2 regions of the Variovorax sp. Root434 genome follow, and region 2 is predicted to be linked to the other one. Evidence: riboswitches for the same ligand, from Rfam matches in the RefSeq annotation. Region 2 holds a riboswitch; the other holds the start of a gene.
What was found. Region 2 has a riboswitch for glycine ahead of ASD05_RS23765 (D-amino acid dehydrogenase). Riboswitches for the same ligand answer to the same signal wherever they lie in the genome.
Positions count from the first base shown of each region.

Region 1: another riboswitch for glycine. It lies ahead of gcvT (glycine cleavage system aminomethyltransferase GcvT); the one in region 2 lies ahead of ASD05_RS23765 (D-amino acid dehydrogenase).

Region 1 is NZ_LMEK01000012.1:76,695-85,370, forward strand. Features, by position in the region: gene gcvP (aminomethyl-transferring glycine dehydrogenase) at 1-473, opposite strand, end outside; gene gcvH (glycine cleavage system protein GcvH) at 528-899, opposite strand; gene gcvT (glycine cleavage system aminomethyltransferase GcvT) at 944-2,119, opposite strand; glycine riboswitch at 2,167-2,270, opposite strand; glycine riboswitch at 2,283-2,373, opposite strand; gene ASD05_RS10965 (YkvA family protein) at 2,419-2,826, opposite strand; gene ASD05_RS10970 (hypothetical protein) at 2,872-3,408, opposite strand; gene ASD05_RS10975 (TRAP transporter large permease) at 3,563-4,840, opposite strand; gene ASD05_RS10980 (TRAP transporter small permease) at 4,837-5,331, opposite strand; gene ASD05_RS10985 (TRAP transporter substrate-binding protein) at 5,328-6,296, opposite strand; gene denD (D-erythronate dehydrogenase) at 6,349-7,368, opposite strand; gene ASD05_RS10995 (electron transfer flavoprotein-ubiquinone oxidoreductase) at 7,485-8,676, opposite strand, start outside.
Region 2 is NZ_LMEK01000025.1:653,501-662,176, forward strand. Features, by position in the region: gene ASD05_RS23740 (NAD-dependent epimerase/dehydratase family protein) at 1-505, shown strand, start outside; gene rfbC (dTDP-4-dehydrorhamnose 3,5-epimerase) at 891-1,439, opposite strand; gene rfbA (glucose-1-phosphate thymidylyltransferase RfbA) at 1,436-2,332, opposite strand; gene rfbD (dTDP-4-dehydrorhamnose reductase) at 2,353-3,243, opposite strand; gene rfbB (dTDP-glucose 4,6-dehydratase) at 3,240-4,310, opposite strand; glycine riboswitch at 4,425-4,521, shown strand; glycine riboswitch at 4,529-4,634, shown strand; gene ASD05_RS23765 (D-amino acid dehydrogenase) at 4,726-6,027, shown strand; gene ASD05_RS23770 (FIST C-terminal domain-containing protein) at 6,034-7,314, opposite strand; gene ASD05_RS23775 (PhaM family polyhydroxyalkanoate granule multifunctional regulatory protein) at 7,360-8,124, opposite strand; gene ASD05_RS23780 (PLP-dependent aminotransferase family protein) at 8,203-8,676, opposite strand, start outside.

The sequences.
Region 1 (8,676 bases), on a different contig from region 2:
GCGGCCGTGGCTTCGTCGAGCATCGACGCGTTGGCGATGGCCATGCCCGTGAGGTCGCACACCATCGTCTGGAAGTTGAGCAGGGCTTCCATGCGGCCCTGCGAAATCTCGGCCTGGTAGGGCGTGTAGGCGGTGTACCAGGCGGGGTTCTCGAGCACGTTGCGCAAGATGACGCCCGGCGTGTGCGTGCCGTAGTAGCCCTGGCCGATGAAGTTGCGGAACACCTTGTTCTTCGACGCCATCACCTTCAGCTCGGCCAGCGCATCGGCTTCGGTCGCCGGTGCGGGCAGCCGCATCGGCTTCGCGCGGCGAATGGCCGCGGGCACGATGCCGTCGATGAGCTCAGCCCGCGTCTCCGAGCCGATCACGGGCAGCATGCGCGCCTCGTCCGCCGCATCGATGCCGATGTGGCGGGCGAGGAATTCTTCGGCGTTCTCTAGTTGTTGCAGGGAGGGGAGGGCGTGGCTTGACATGGCGGGGAAGTAGGGCGGAAGGGGCGGGAGCGGTGGTCCGTATTCAGCAGCGCATCAAGACTCGGCGGCGAACTTGTCGTACGAGGCCGCATCGAGCAGCGCGTCGAGCTGCGCCGGCTCGCTCAGCTTGACCTTGAAGAACCAGCCGCCGGCCAGCGGGTCGCTGTTGGCGAGCGAGGGGTCGGCGCGCAGCGCTTCGTTCACTTCGGTGATCTCGCCCGACACGGGCATGAACACGTCGGCCGCGGCCTTGACCGATTCGACGACGCCGGCGACTTCGCCCTGGGCAAAGGTCTTGCCGACTTCGGGCAGGTCGACGAACACCACATCGCCCAGCGCGTCCTGCGCGTGCACGGTGATGCCGACGGTGGCCGCGCCGCCTTCGGCCGAGACCCATTCATGGTCCTTGGTGTACTTGATGCTCATGTGAAAAACTCCTCGTGGAAAAAATGATGATCGGGGTGCGTAGCCTAGCCGCGGTAGTAGCGGGTGGGCACGAAAGGCATGGTCGAGACTTCCATCGGCACCGGCTTTCCGCGCACGATGGCCTGGATGCGCGTGCCCGGCTCGGCGAAGGCGGTGGCCACGTAGCCCATGGCGATGCAGCGGTCGGCGGTGGGGCCGAGCAGGCCGCTGGTGACGAGGCCGATGTCCTGGCCTTCGAACGATTGCAGCACCGTGCCGTCGCGCACCGGAATGCGTTCGAGGGCAACGAGGCCCACGCGCTTGCGCTTCAGCGTGTCGTGGTCGGTGTGGCCTGCCGCGCCCACGGTGGATGCGGTGAGCTGCGCCAGGATCTTCGCGGCGCCCGGAAAGCCGCCTTCGCGCGCGCCGCCGGTGCGACGCACCTTCTGCATCGCCCAGTTGAGCGAGGCCTCGACCGGCGTGGTGGTGGTGTCGATGTCGTGGCCGTACAGGCAAAGGCCGGCCTCGAGCCGCAGCGAATTGCGCGCGCCCAGGCCGATGGGCTTGACCTCGGGCTGGGCCAGCAGCAGGCGGGCGAGGGCGTCGGCGTCCTTGGCGGCCACCGAGATCTCGAAGCCGTCCTCGCCGGTATAGCCGCTGCGGGTGACGAAGGCGGGAATGCCGCCGATCTGCACCGCTCCGCCCGTCATGAACACGAAGCGCTCGACGCCGGGCGACAGCCGCGCCAGCGTGGCGGCGGCCTGCGGGCCTTGCAGTGCGAGCAGGGCGTGATCGGGCAGGGGCTGCACGTCGCAGCGGGCGCCGATCTTCTGCTGGATGTGCGCGATGTCGGCCACCTTGCAGGCCCCATTCACGATCACGAAGATCGAGTCGTGGCCTTCGTTGAAGAACATCAGGTCGTCGAGGATGCCGCCCTCGTCGTTGATCAGCAGGCCGTAGCGCTGCTTGCCGGCTGGCAGGTCGATCACGTCGACGGGCATCAGGGTTTCGAAGGCGGCTGCCGCATCGGGCCCGACGAGGCGCAGCTGTCCCATGTGGGAAATGTCGAACAGGCCGGCCGCATCGCGCGTGTGCTTGTGCTCGGCCATCAGGCCGGCGGGGTATTGCACGGGCATCGAATAGCCGGCGAAAGGCACCATGCGGGCGCCGAGCTCCAGATGGAGGTCGTACAGCGGCGTCTTGAGAAGAGGGGCGTCGGAGGGAGCGGAAGAAGCAGCCACGGGGCACTCCAAAGGGGCAGTCGAAATCCATGGCTGCAACGCCATGGGCCACCCCTGCTGTCCGCTTTACCTGAGAGATTCGCCCCACGATCGGGGTTTGCTCCTTCGGTGGGCCGTTGCTTGGCAACGGCCTCTCTCCAGCAAGGAAACACCGGTGTTCACCAGTGCCTTGTCAGTCCTTTTGCCTGAGCGTTCGGGAATCCCCTGCGCCTTCGGCGGCCCCGGCATGCGGGGCTCTCTCCTGACCCGGCGAGTGTAGTGGATCGCGCAGCCCGCAGCCCCGGACTTGCCCCTCGTCCCTATCGCGACCACAGGCGCCACGCCGCGACGCCGACCGCGATCCACACAGCCACGACAAGCGCGGCGCCATACCGGCTGGTCGGCCTGGCGCCCGACTTCTGCATCCAGTCGTCGGCTTGCCGGCGGCACTCCGCGAGCACCGGCGGCGGAATCATCCGGATCGCAAGCCAGATCAGCCCCGGCAGCAGGAGAACGTCGTCCAGGTAGCCCAGGACCGGGATGAAGTCGGGAATGAGATCGATCGGGCTGAGCGCGTAGGCGACCACGAACATGCCCAGTGCCTTGGCATACCACGGGGTGGATGCATGCCTGCCCGCGAACCACAGCGTGACGCCGTCGCGCTTGACGCGCCGGGCCCAGGCGCGAAGCCGTTCGGACAGGGGCGGTTTTTCAGGGGCGGAGTTCACCTCGCGATGGTGTCACAGGCTGCGTTCGCGCCCGTGGTGCGCTCTTCAATGAACGATTTCGGCCGGCGGCAGCAGCCGGTCGATGCGCTCGCGCAGCGATTCGGCCCGCTCCACACCGGCGGTTTTCTCGATCTCGGTCAGCATCAGCGCGGCGATGGTCAGCATCGCCTCGCGGTCGCGCGCCTCGCGCAGCGCGTCGCGCATCTGCAGCGCGAACTTCGGGTCGCGCCGCACGAACATGCGCTCGCAGATGTCGAACAGGAACATGCGCGTGGTGGCCAGCGAGCGCTTGCCGTCGAAGGTGTCGGCCGAGGTGGGGAGGCGGATCGGTTCGTCGGCGGGGATCGGCGCGGGCTGGGCGGGTGCCGGTGCGCCCGCGGCTTGCAGGCCCTGCAGATAGCCCCTCTGGATCAGCGCCCGGATCGCCAACTCGGCTTCATGCCGGTCGGGGAACAGCGCGCTGAAGTCGGTCAGCGAGCGCCGGCCGTCGGCCATCAGCAGCAGGGCGCGCTCGCGCTGGCTGAGCGTGCGCTGTCCGCCCTGGAGTTCGTCGCGCGCCTTGTCGGTCTTGGTGGGAAACATGGCAGCCACAGCTTTGGGGAATCGATGGGCACAGCATCGTTGCAAGCGGTGACATCTTTATTACCCGTTTTCCTCGCAGGGCCAATGGCCGCCCCGGCCGGCCCGCGTGTCCGCCGCACGCCTGGCGCGCTGCCCGGCGTGGACCGTGCCTCGGCTACTTGGTATAGACCAGGTCCCGCAGCGCGAGCGAGATCCACGGCACGTAGGTGATCACCATCAGGCAGGCCAGGATCACCAGCACGAAGGGCACCAGGTATTTCACGATCCGATCGAGCGAGATGCGGGCCACCGTACAGGCCGCGAACAGGTTCACGCCGAAGGGCGGCGTGATCATGCCCAGCGCGAGGTTGACCACCATGATCAGCCCGAAGTGCACCGGGTCGATGCCGAAGTGCACCGCCACCGGCGCCAGGATCGGCGCGAGCACGATGATGGCCGCACTGGTCTCGATGAACATGCCGATGACGAACAGCGCCGCATTCACGCCCAGCAGGAACATCGCCGGCGACTTCAGGACTTCCTGCAGCCAGTGGCCGATGGCGTCGGGTACGCCCGCGCGCGTGATCAGGAACGCGAACAACCCCGCGTTGGCGATGATGAACATGATCACCGCCGACGACAGCACCGACTTGCGCAGGACCGCGTACAGGTCCTGCAGCTTGATCTCGCGGTAGATCAGTATGCCCACCACCAGCGCGTAGAACACCGCCACCGCCGAGGCCTCGGTCGGCGTGAAGATGCCGCCGTAGATGCCGCCCAGGATGATGACGGGCATCAGCAGCGCCCAGCCGGCCTGCCACAGCGCGCGGCCGAAGGGCATGCGGCCGTCGCCGTCGTTCTTGCCCCAGCCCTTCCACTTGCAGAATGCCCAGACGAACAGCATCAGCGCCACGCTGATGAGAATGCCGGGGCCGAAACCCGCGATGAACAGCTCGCCGATGGACACCTCGGCGCTCACGCCGTAGAGGATCATCGGGATCGAGGGCGGGATGATCACGCCCAGCTCGGCGCTGGTGGCCTGCAGCGCCGCCGCGTACGCCGTGGGGTAGCCGTGCTTGATGAGCGCCGGGATCAGGATGGCGCCGATCGCGAAGGTGGTGGCCACCGACGAGCCCGACACCGCCGCGAAGATCATGCAGGTGAGCACGCAGGTCATGGGCAGGCCGCCCTGCACGCCGCCCACGATGCTCTTGGCGAACTCGACCAGCCGGCGGGAGATGCCGCCGGTTTCCATCAGGTTGCCGGCCAGGATGAAGAACGGGATGGCCGCCAGCGGAAACTTGTTGATCGCGTTGAACATCTCCTTCACGGAGATCAGCATGTTGGCGTTGGCCACCTGGATGCCCAGGATCGACGCCAGCCCGATGGACACCGCCACCGAGATCGACAGTGCGAAGCACACCACCATCGTTGCAACCATCACGACACTCATTGCGCGGTCTCCAGTTCGAGCCGCTTGGGATCGAGAAAATTGCCGACGATGCCGAACAGGCAGAACAGCGAGCCGACCGGCAGCGCCAGGTAGGACCACATCATGGAGAGGCTCTCGAGCCCGGCCATCGATTGCACGCGCCCGCGCATCGCATAGTCCCAGCCCCACCAGAGGATGACGAGCATGAGGGCCAGCGCCGCAATGCTCACCACCGCGTCGAGCACGCGGCGCACACGCGGCGGGCTCCAGCGGTAGAGCACGTCCACGCTCACCATCGCGCCCTGGCGGAACGCCATCGGAATGCCGAGGAACACCATCCAGATGAGGCTCACGCGGATCAAGATCTCGCTCCATTCGGCCGGCTGCTCAAGCACGAAGCGGGTGATGATCTGGAACACGCCCAGGGCCGATGCAATGACCAGCATCACGCAGGCCAGGACCATCGAGACGCCGGTGGTCCAGCGCTCGATGCCGAGGAATTTTTCTTTCACTTGTAGTCGCGGATCTTGTCGAGATTCGCCTTGCCGAATTCCTTCTCGAACTGGGCGTTCACCGGTGCCAGCGCGGCAACGAACTTGGCCTTGTCGACGTTGTCGATCACGGTCATGCCCTTGGCGCGCAGGTCGGCCACGCCTTTGGCGTCGTCCTCGTCGACACGCGCGCGGTTGGCCTTGGTGCCTTCCTTGGCGGCGTCGAGGAAGGCCTGCTTGTCGGCGGCGCTGAGCTTGTCGAAGCTCGCCTTGTTCATCAGGAAGATGCAGGGCGAGTAGACGTGGCCCGTGAGCGACAGGTGCTTCTGCACCTGGTCGAACTTGGCCGAGATGATGACCGGCAGCGGGTTTTCCTGGCCGTCGACCGTGCCCTGCTGCAGCGCGGTGAACACCTCGGGGAAGGCCATCGGCGTGGTGATGATGCCGAAGCCCTTGTAGGCCGCGATGTGCACCGGGTTCTCCATCGTGCGCATCTTCAGGCCCTTGAGGTCTTCGGGGGCCTTCACGTCGCGCTTGCTGTTGGTCATGTGGCGAAAGCCGTTCTCGGCCCAGGCCAGCGCCTTGAAGCCCTTGGCGTCGAACTTGGTCAGCAGGTCCTGTCCGATGGGGCCGTCGAGCACGGCGCGCGCATGGGCCTTGTCGCGGAACAGGAAGGGCACGTCGAGGATCTTGGTCTCGGGCACGAAGTTGGGCACCGGGCCGGTCGAGGAGAAGGCCAGTTCCTGCGTGCCCAGCTGCACCGCCTCGATCGACTCGCGCTCGCCGCCCAGCGAACCGTTGTAGAAGGTCTGCACCTTGTAGCGGCCCCCCGTGCGCTTCTCGACTTCCTTGGCGAAGGTGTCGATGGCCACGCCCTGGTGGGAGTTCTGTGCCGTCGAGATGCTGATCTTCATGGTCGTCTGCGCGAAGGCGACCGAACTCAGGGCGAGCGAAAGGCAGGCGGCGGCGATGGGGCCGAATTTCATGGTGTCTCCGGGGAGTTGGGGTCAGGAGCGCGTCAGGCGCGCTTGACCTCGACTATGCAACACCGGGGAGCTTCACCGCGTCGGGATTTTCACGGACGTACTCGCGGATGACGGTCTCGAAGCTCTGGTCCGCCGACAGGCCCAGCGCCTTCGCACGCGCCGTTTCGATGCGCCCGGGCCAGGTCTTCACGATGCGCATGATCGTCGGGTCGGGCGTGCGATCGAGCAGGGCGATGGCCGCCTTGCCGGCCACACGCTCCAGCGCCGCGGCCATCTCGCCGACGGTGGTGGACAGCGACGGCAGGTTGAGCGCGGTGCGCGGACCCCACTGCGCGTCGCTCGCCTCGGCGGCGCGGATGATGCCCTCGATGGTGCGCGCCGGTGACGCGATGGCGACAGGCGTCGAATCGGGCACGGGGCAGGCCGCGCGCAGGCCGGCCAGCGGCTCGCGGATCATGCCGCTGAAGAAGCCCGAGGCCGCGCCGTTGGGCTTGCCCGGGCGCACGCTCACCGTCATGAGCCGCACGCTGCGCCCGCGCACGAAGCCCTTGCGCGTGAAGTCGGCCACCAGCTGTTCGCCGATGAATTTCTGGATGCCGTAGCTGGTCTGCGGCGTGGGCAGCGTGTGGTCTTCGATGACCTTCGGCAGCGGCTGCTCAGGCGAGTCGCCGAACACCGCGAGCGAGCTGGCGAACACCAGCACCGGCTTCGTGCCGAGCGCACGCACCCGTTCGAGCAACGCGTGCGTGGCTGCGAAGTTGCTGCGCATGCCGAGGTCGAAGTCGGCCTCGCACTCGCCGCTCACGGCTGCGGCCAGGTGGAAGATGGCATCGGCTTCGCGCCAGACGGTCGCGTCTGCACTGGGCGAGAGTTGCGCGTTGAGATCGCCCGTCACGGTGGCGATGCGCGCATCGGACGCGAGGTCGGCGGGCGCGCCCACGCGGTCGACCAGCGTGATGCGCTCGATCGGCCGGGCCGGCGTGCCCGCTAGCGAAAGGCTGCCTTGCTTCAGCAGCGTGCGGGCGAGGCGAGCGCCCAGAAAACCGGCGCCGCCGGTAATGACGATGTGCATGGGTTTTGTCTCCTGTGAGCCGCCAGAATACGCGACGCTCCGGCAACACGAAGCGCAGCGGGGAGCGGAAATGAAAAAGCCCTCCGAAGAGGGCTCGCCGACAAGGCAAGGAGGCCTTACATCCCCACGTAGTTCGGCCCGCCGCCGCCCTCAGGCGTGACCCACACGATGTTCTGCGTCGGGTCCTTGATGTCGCAGGTCTTGCAGTGCACGCAGTTCTGCGCATTGATCTGCAGGCGCTGCTTGCCGTCCTCGGTGCCCACGAACTCGTACACGCCGGCCGGGCAGTAGCGGCTCTCGGGGCCGGCGAACTTGGCGAGGTTGATGTTGACCGGCACCGTCGCGTCCTTCAGCGTCAGGTGGGCCGGCTGCTGCTCTTCATGGTTGGTGTTGCTGATGAACACGCTGGAGAGGCGGTCGAAGGTGAGCTTGCCGTCCGGCTTCGGATAGACGATGGGCTTGCACTCCGAAGCGGGCTTCAGGTAGAGGTGGTCGGGCTTGTTGCGGCGCAGCGTCCATGGAATGTGGCCCTTGAGCAGCCATTGCTCGACGCCGTTCATGAAGGTCGCGATACCCAGGCCCTTCTTGAACCAGGCCTTGAAATTGCGCGCCTTGTTCAGCTCGGTGTAGAGCCAGCTCTTCTCGAACGCGGCCGGGTAGGCCGTGAGTTCGTCGTGCTGGCGGCCGGCCTGCACCGCCTCGAAAGCGGCTTCGGCGCACAGCATGCCGGTCTTGATGGCGGCATGGCTGCCCTTGATGCGGCTCACGTTGAGGTAGCCGGCTTCGCAGCCGACCAGCGCGCCGCCCGGGAACACCGTCTTGGGCAGCGACATCAGGCCGCCGGCCGTGATGGCGCGCGCGCCGTAGCCGATGCGCTTGGCCGGCTTGATGCCCTTGGCCTCGTCGCCTTCGAGGTACCAGCGGATGTTGGGGTGCAGCTTCCAGCGCTGCATTTCCTCAAAGGGGCTCAGGTAGGGGTTGCTGTAGTCCAGGCCCGTGATGAAGCCCATGGTGACCTTGTTGTCCTCCATGTGATAGAGGAAGGCGCCGCCGTAGGTGTCGCTCTTCATCGGCCAGCCGGCCGTGTGCAGCACGAAGCCGGGCTGGTGGCGCTTGGGGTCGATCTCCCACACTTCCTTCACGCCGAGGCCGTAGGTCTGCGGGTCCTTGCCGGCGTCGAGCTTGTACTTCGCGATGAGCTGGCGGCCGAGGTGGCCGCGCGCGCCTTCGGCGAACACGGTGTACTTGCCCAGCAGCTCCATGCCGAGCTGGAAGTTCTCGGTGGGCTCGCCATCTTTGCCTACGCCC
Region 2 (8,676 bases):
GAGCAAGCTGGCCATGGAATACATGGCGCGCACGTATGCCGATCGGTTGAACCTGGTGATTACCCGTCCGTTCAACTACACCGGTCCAGGTCAGGACGTCAATTTCCTGATCCCGAAGCTCGCGATGCATTTCGCGGCACGTGAGCACTCCATTGCGCTGGGCAACCTGGACGTGGAACGCGAGTTCAACGATGTGCAGATGGTTTGCGATGCCTATCTGCAGTTGCTTTCATACGGCGAGCCCGGGGAAACGTACAACATCTGTTCAGGGCAGCCTTATGCGCTCCGATTCGTCATCGACACCTTTGTGCGCCTGACGGGACACTCCCCCCGCATCGAAATCAATCCCGCATTTGTACGGGAGAACGAAGTGCGCCGACTGTGCGGCAATGCAACGAAGCTCCAGGCACTTGTTGCAAAGCAGGGCATCCAGTTGTACACACCGTCGCTCGACGAAACCTTGCGGCGGATGCTCAAGGCGGCCGATGGCAACAAGGCTACTTGAACTCCGATCCACCATAGGGTTACCAACAACGCGAAACAGCTCACTCCATTTGTGGATGGCAGTTTGGGCTTTTCGCCTCTGTTCCAAACTGAGGCTGTTGCCGAATCAAATAGAGATCACCCGCCGTCTTCTGCTCGCCGAGCCATGCTGCCTGCGGCCAACAGCCTTTTGCATGGCAGCATCTAGGTGGCAGGGGTCACCATTTGGCGACCTTGCGTTTGAGCTGCGCCTTCCCTTTCAAAAGCCAAAGGGCTCCTTCAAAAAAAGAAACGGCTGCTAGCGCAGCAGCAAAAAACCCTCTCTACGAGCAGATTCGATCAGACCAGTGTTCCATCGAGATCGACCGCAATAACTCTTTGCTTCGAACCCGCAAGCTCCAACATACTTACGGGAACAAATCGCCTTCGTCCAGCGAAGACCCGACTGCATCTTTGGCGGAAAGCTGCGGCGGCGCGCCGGTATCAGGCCACGCGATGCTCAGTGCGGCATCATTCCACGCAATGCAGCGCTCGTAGGCGGGTGCGTAGTAATCTGTGGTCTTGTAGAGAAATTCAGCGCTCTCGCTCAGCACCAGGAAAGCATGCGCAAAACCTTCGGGCACCCATAACTGCTTGTGGTTTTCATCGGTTAGCTCCACGCCTACCCATTTGCCGAACGTTGGCGACGACTTTCGAATGTCCACCGCCACGTCGAACACAGAGCCTCGAACAACGCGCACCAGTTTCCCTTGCGGTTGCTGGATCTGATAGTGCAGCCCGCGCAGCACACCCTTCACAGATCGCGAGTGATTGTCCTGAACGAAGTCGACATGCTTGCCTACGGCTTCGTCGAAAGCCTTCTGATTAAAGCTCTCAAAAAAGAAACCGCGCGCATCGCCGAACACTTTGGGTTCGATCACCAGCACATCGGGAATGGCGGTGGGCGTTGCTTTCACGATCGCACCTCGTCGATCAACAGGTGTTTGAGGTATTTGCCATAGCCACTTTTCTCGAGCGGCGTGGCGAGCTTTTCGAGCTGCTCGGTGGAGATGAATCCATTGCGCCACGAAATCTCTTCGGGACACGCGATCTTCAATCCCTGCCGGTGCTCCAATGTCGCGATGAACTGCCCTGCTTCCAGCAGGCTGTCATGCGTACCCGTGTCCAGCCACGCATAACCGCGCTGCATGATCTGAACGTTCAACTGATCGAGATTGAGGTAAGCCTGATTGACGGCTGTGATCTCCAGCTCGCCGCGCGCGCTGGGCTTCACGGCCTTGGCGATATCGACGACCTGGTTGTCGTAGAAGTACAACCCGGTTACCGCATAACTGCTCTTCGGCTTCAGCGGCTTTTCCTCGATGCTGCTGGCTCTGCCCTCGGCGTCGAACGCGACCACGCCGTAGCGCTCAGGATCATGCACGTGGTAGGCGAACACGGTGGCGCCCGACTGCTTCGCATCCGCATCAGCGAGCAGGTGCGCAAAGTCGTGCCCATAGAAGAGGTTGTCCCCAAGCACCAGCGCACTCGGGTCATTGCCCACGAACTTGTCGCCAATGATGAACGCCTGCGCCAGCCCATCCGGGCTGGCCTGCACCGCATACTGCAGATTGATCCCCCACTGGCTCCCATCCCCCAGCAACTGCTGGAACCGCGGCGTGTCCTGCGGCGTGCTGATGATCAGAATGTCGCGCATTCCGCCGAGCATCAGTGTGCTCAGCGGGTAGTAGATCATCGGCTTGTCGTACACCGGCAGGAGCTGCTTGCTCATGGCCAATGTGGCCGGATGCAGGCGGGTGCCCGAACCGCCGGCCAGGATGATGCCTTTGCGTTGCGTCGTCGTGGTCATGTACTTTTTCTCGTAAAGATTCAAAGGATCTCGCGCAGCATGCGCGCAACGCCTTCCTGCCAGGGCGGCAGGCGCAGGCCGAAGGTGGTCTGCAGCTTGGAGGTGTCGAGCCGGGAGTTGTGCGGGCGCTTCGCCGGAGTCGGGAAGGCGCTGGTGGGCACCGCCTCGACGGCCTGCGGGCCGGCCTTGAGTTCAACGCCGGCCTGCTGCGCCAGTTCGAGCACGAAACGCGCATAGCCGTGCCACGTCGTCTCGCCACCGGCAATCGCGTGATAGAGACCCGCCTTCGCCGGATCCTGCAGCGTGGCTCGAATGGCGTGTGCCGTCACGTCGGCCAGCAGCTCGGCCCCGGTCGGCGCGCCGAACTGGTCGTCGATGACGGTCAGCTTCTCGCGCTCCTTCGCCAGCCGCAGCATGGTCTTGGCGAAGTTGCCGCCGCGCGCCGCATATACCCAGCTCGTGCGAAAGATCAGATGGTTTGGGCAGTTCTGCGCCACCAGTTGCTCGCCTTCGAGCTTGGTCTGTCCGTACACGCTGAGCGGGCCGGTCGCGTCGCCTTCTTTCCAGGGCTTGGTGCCGCTGCCGTCGAAGACGTAGTCGGTCGAGTAGTGCACCATCAACGCTCCGATCTGGCGGGCCGCCTCGGCCAACACGCCAGGCGAGGTTGCGTTGAGCTTGCGCGCGAAATCGGGCTCGCTCTCGGCCTTGTCGACCGCCGTGTGCGCCGCGGCATTGACGATCACGTCGGGGCGAACCTTCAGCACCGTCTCGGCCAGTTGCTCGGGGCGGCTGAAGTCGGCGTTGAAATCGGTGCTGTCGAAGTCGAGCGCGACCAGTTCACCCAGCGGCGCAAGGCTGCGCTGCAGTTCCCAGCCGACCTGCCCGCCTTTTCCAAGCAGCAGCAGCTTCATGCCGCGACCTTCGCGTCGTACTGCTTTTCGACCCACTCGCGGTAGGCGCCGCTTTGCACGTTGCGCACCCACTCGCTGTTCGCGAGGTACCACTCCACGGTCTTGCGGATGCCGGTGTCGAAGGTTTCGGCGGGCTTCCAGCCGAGTTCGCGCTCGAGCTTGCGCGCGTCGATGGCGTAGCGGCGGTCATGACCCGGACGGTCCGTGACGTAGGTGATCTGCTCCTTGTACGGCTTGCCATCCGCGCGCGGTCGCAGCTCGTCGAGCAGCGCACACACGGTGTCGACGATCTCGATGTTGGGCTTCTCGTTCCAGCCGCCGACGTTGTAGGTCTCGCCCAGCTTGCCGGCCTCGAGCACACGGCGGATGGCGCTGCAGTGATCCTTCACGTAGAGCCAGTCGCGCACCTGCATGCCGTCGCCGTACACGGGCAGGTTCTTGCCGGCCAGCGCGTTGACGATCATCAGCGGGATCAGCTTCTCGGGGAAGTGGAACGGGCCATAGTTGTTCGAGCAGTTGGTGGTGACCACCGGCAGGCCGTAGGTGTGGTGCCAGGCGCGCACGAGGTGGTCGCTGGCGGCCTTGCTGGCCGAATACGGGCTGTTGGGCTCGTACTTGTTTTCTTCGGTGAAGGCCGGATCGGTCTTGGAGAGCGAGCCGTAGACCTCGTCGGTCGACACGTGCAGGAAGCGTAAGGCGGCTTTCTGGTCGGCCGGCAGTGCGCTCCAGAAGCCGCGCACGGATTCGAGCAGGCGGAAGGTGCCGAGCACGTTGGTCTGCACGAAGTCTTCGGGGCCGTGGATGGAACGGTCCACATGCGATTCGGCCGCAAAGTTCACCACGGCGCGGGGCTTGTGTTCGGCCAGCAAACGGTCGAGCAGCGCGCTGTCGCCGATGTCGCCCTGCACGAAGATGTGCTTCGGGTTGTCCTTGAGCGATGCGAGCGTCTCGAGATTGCCTGCGTAGGTCAGCTTGTCGAGGTTCACGACCGGCTCGTCGCTGTTGGCGATCCAGTCGAGTACGAAATTGGCGCCGATGAAGCCGGCGCCGCCGGTTACCAGGATCATGGGGTCCCCTGAATGTTTGTGAGAAGTTCGGTGCGGCAGATTAACAAATGATTATCCCATCGCTCATATGGGCAAAAGTCACAGGTCGGTAGTCGCACGAACCTCGCCTACAATCGCCCCACTGCAGGAGAGCGGGCCACCCCGGTGGCCCTACCGAAGGCGCAAACTCCCATAAACGCTCAGGTCGGCCCGAACAAGGGGTCTGTACTGCACCAACTGAAACGCCGTCTGGAGAGCCGCCACGCCATGTGGCGCACCGAAGGAGCAAACCCTCTGCGGGCGCAGCGGGTGAATCTCTCAGGTACCGAGGACAGGGGGAGCGGCAACTTGGACGGCGGTCGTCCGGTTGCTTGCTATTGATTCAATAGCACACCACACCCGCCATTCAAGCGTTGCAACCTCAAAGGTACTTGAAATGCGTGTGATCGTTCTTGGCGCCGGCCTGCTCGGCGTGACCTCGGCTTACTACCTCCAGCAACTCGGCCACGAAGTGACCGTGATCGACCGGCAGGCCACCCCGGCCGCCGAAACCAGCTTCGCCAACGGCGGGCAGATCTCGGTCAGCCATGCCGAACCCTGGGCCAATCCCAGCGCGCCGCTGAAGGTGCTGCAGTGGCTGGGCAAGGAAGACGCCCCGCTGCTCTTCCGCATCCGCGCCGACATGCGCCAGTGGCTCTGGGGCCTGCAGTTCCTGCGCGAATGCACCCCGGCACGCACGCGGCACAACATCGAGCAGATCGTGCGTCTTGGTACATACAGCCGCTCGATGTTGCAACAGTTGCGCCGCGACACCGGCCTGAACTATGACCAGCGCACACAGGGCATCCTGCACTTCTACACGACGCAGAAAGAGTTCGACGGCGCCCTCGCGCCCGCCGAGCAGATGCGCGCCCTGGGCTGCGAGCGCCAGGTCATCTCGGCCGACGAAGCCGTGAAGATCGAGCCCGCCCTCGCCCACATCCGCCCTCAGCTGGCTGGCGCCACCTACACGGCCGAGGACGAGTCCGGTGACGCCAATCGCTTCGCGCGCGAGCTGGTCGGCCTGGCCGCCGCGGCCGGCGTGAAGTTCCTCATGAGCCACACGGTGACCGCCTTGCGCGAAGCCGGCGGCAGCATCGACCACGTCGAGGCCACCGACAACGAAGGCCGCTTCCAGCGCATCCGCGGCGACGCCTTCGTGCTGGCGATGGGCTCCCTGAGCCCGCTGTACGCCGCGCCGCTGGGCATCAGCCTGCCGATCTATCCCGCCAAGGGCTACTCGGTGACGCTGCCCGTGAAGGACGCCTCGAAGGCGCACCAGGTCTCGCTGACGGACGACGAATTCAAGCTCGTGTTCTCGCGCTACACGTCCGAGTCGGGCGACCGCCTGCGCATCGCCGGCACGGCCGAGCTCAACGGCTACGACCGCGACCTGAACCGGGTTCGCTGCGAAGCCATCGTGCGCCGCGTGGAAGAGCTGTTCCCCGGCGCCGGCGACACCACGCAGGCGCAGTTCTGGACCGGCCTGCGTCCCGCGACGCCGAGCAACGTGCCGCTGATCGGCAAGACGAAGCTGCCGAACCTGTTCCTCAACACGGGCCACGGCACGCTCGGCTGGACGCACGCCTGCGGTTCGGGCAAGTCGATCGCGCGCATCGTGAGCGGATTGGCGCCGGAGGTCGATTTCGCGTTCACCGGCATGCCCACGCCCGCGCCGCGCGCGCTGCAGCCGGCCTGATCGCCGTCAGTCGTTGCTGGCGAACACCGTCAGCACGCCGGTGTAGCCATACAGATGGTGGCGAGCGATCTCGCCCGCCGCGAAGAACCCCACCAGCGGCACGTCGCCCAGCGCGTGCCGCACGATCTGCAGTTCCGCCCCCGGCGCACCGAAGTGCGGACCGCCGCGCCCGGAACAGCTGACGTACACCGCCCCCGCGATGCGCCGCGCCGGATGCGGCGCCGCCTCGGCCTCGCCCGCCGCCACGGCGCGCGCGGTGGCCAGCGTCTGCTCTTCGGGCTCCAGTTCCTCGCGGATTTCGGCGCAGATGCGCATCAGGTCGGCACGCGCGGCCTGCGCATTGCGGCGGCAGAAGCTCAGCCGCATGCCGGCTTCGGCCACGTCGGCGATCGCGATGCCGCGGCGCGTCGGGTCCAGTCCGATGATGTGGCGCACCAGCACGTCGGCGCCCAGGTCCCCGGTGCGGCGGATGCCGTCGCTGCCCGCATAAGCCAGGCCGACCAGCGTGTTGCGCACCGCATCGATGGCCTCCTGCGGCCGCTCGAGCGACACCTGCAGGTCGGCCAGCAGCACGTCGAGCGCCGGCTCGCCGTCGAGCTTCAGCAGCAGGTTGCCGTCGGCTTCGGTGATCTCGCGCTCGCGCGCTGCCCCCGATCGCAGTGGCTGGCAGCCCTGCGTGACGCGCGACACCAGCCGCACGCCCTCGCCGAACACCACGCCCGACAAGCCACCCGAGAACACCCCGCCCGCAGCCCCGTGCCCGCGGATGTTGCCGTTGCCGCCAACCGCGAACTGCAGCGCGCTGCCACGCCCCGAAGACAGGCCGCCGAACAGGTAGCCCGTGTTCGTGCGCCCCGCCATCTCGGCGATCAGGTCGGCAAGATCGGGCGTGGCCGGGTCGGCGTGCACCAGCGCCGTGTGCGCCTCGAAGCCGCTCATCTCGGAATTGCCCAGCGGCGCCACGCCCGAGAACACGCGGTATTGGTCGCTCGGCAAGGCACAGAGCATCAGGCTCAGCCCCGGCTCGTCGAAATACTCGGCGTTGTTGGCCGACACGCCGACGCCGACCGTGCCCGACCAGTCGGTCACTTCGGGCAGTTCCGCGCTCAGGTGGTCGAGGATGTCCTGCGCCTCGCTCGCATAGTGGTCGGTGATGTAGAGCAGCCCGAGCGTCGGCGAAGACGCGTAGTCGGGCAAGGCCATCTGTGCGCGCAGCTGGGCCAGCACGAGGCCGGCCGCCATACGCCATTGCGGATGGGTGGCGTGGCCGGAGGGGAACAACTTCATGGTGCGTGCCAACCCGTTCTCTTCAACGAATGAATGTGTATGACGTCAACGCCGGCCGGAGGTTCGCTTGCGGGCGGCGGCCGACGTCCTTTTCTTTGCGGCCGGTGCTGCAGCCTTCTTGGCTGCTGCGGGCTTGCGGGCAGCCGCGGCGGGCTTGCCCATGACCTTGTCGACGGCGTCGGCCAACGGCTGGGCCATGGCCGGCACCTTCAGCTGCGCCGCGTCCTGCAGCGCCGAGCTTGCGATCTGCTGGAACTGCTCGGTGAGCGAGCCCCACCACTGCATGGGGTCGACCACGCCGGCGCCATCGGCCGCTGCGGTCTTCGCCTTGGCCGAAGCCGGCCTGCTGTGCGATTTCTTCGGCGCAGGAGCTTCCTCCTGGGGCACTTCGTCCCCGTCTTCGTCCCCATCTTCGACCTCTTCGGTTTCGGGCTCCGGGGCCGCCGAAGCGGGGGCGGAGGCTGGCGCCATCGCGGCTGCCTGCTTGGTGAACGCGTTGGCGATGTCTTCCATCCGCACGTTCATGCCGCGCAGCGTCGACAAGGTCATCTTCTGCACTTCGAGCGCCTGGATGGTGGCCTTGAGGGCATGGCCGTTCTGTTCGAGCCAGTACTGCACCGTCTTGAGCTCCTGGATGCGCTTGTCGACCTCTTCCACGCTCAGCGTGGGCGCCACCCAGCTCGCAAGGCTCGGCATCCCCGGCACCGAACCGGCGCCCGAACCCGCCGCGGCGCCGCCGGCGAGGTTCTTCAGGAAGTCGAATCCGGGGACGAACTGGCTGAAGTCGAAGGGCTTGCTGGTGTTGCTCATGCAGAGGTCTCCTGGGATGGTTTTCTTGTGTTCCCAGCTTACTCCAAGCCCCCGGCCTTTTTCGGCCTTTCGGCACCGTCAGAGTTCGCTTCGGACCTTGCTGAAGACCTTCCAGAAGGCCGCGTCCTGCGAGGTCGCGAAGTTGATCCGCATCATGGTGCTCGGCGGGCGGCGCGCGTGGAACAGCGAGCCCGGCGCCAGCAGGTAGCCCTGGTCGAGCATGCGCTGGGTGAGCGCATCGGTGTCCACGCCCGTATCGACCCAGCCGAACAGCCCCGCGGGCTCCGAGGCGAAGGTGCAGCCATGCGACATGGCCAGCTTCACCGCCCGCCCACGCGCCCCGTCGAGGCGGATGCGCACGCGCTCCGAGTGCCGGCGCAGCTGCCCCTGGTCGATGCACCACGACAAGGCCCGCTCGAACAGCGTGGGCGAGGTCAGCGTGGCCAGCAGCTTGGTTTCGAGCAGCCGTTCCTTCAGCGCTGGCGGCGCGGCCAGGAAGCCGATGCGCCAGTTGGGCGCCAGGATCTTCGCGAAGCCGCTCACGTAGATGGT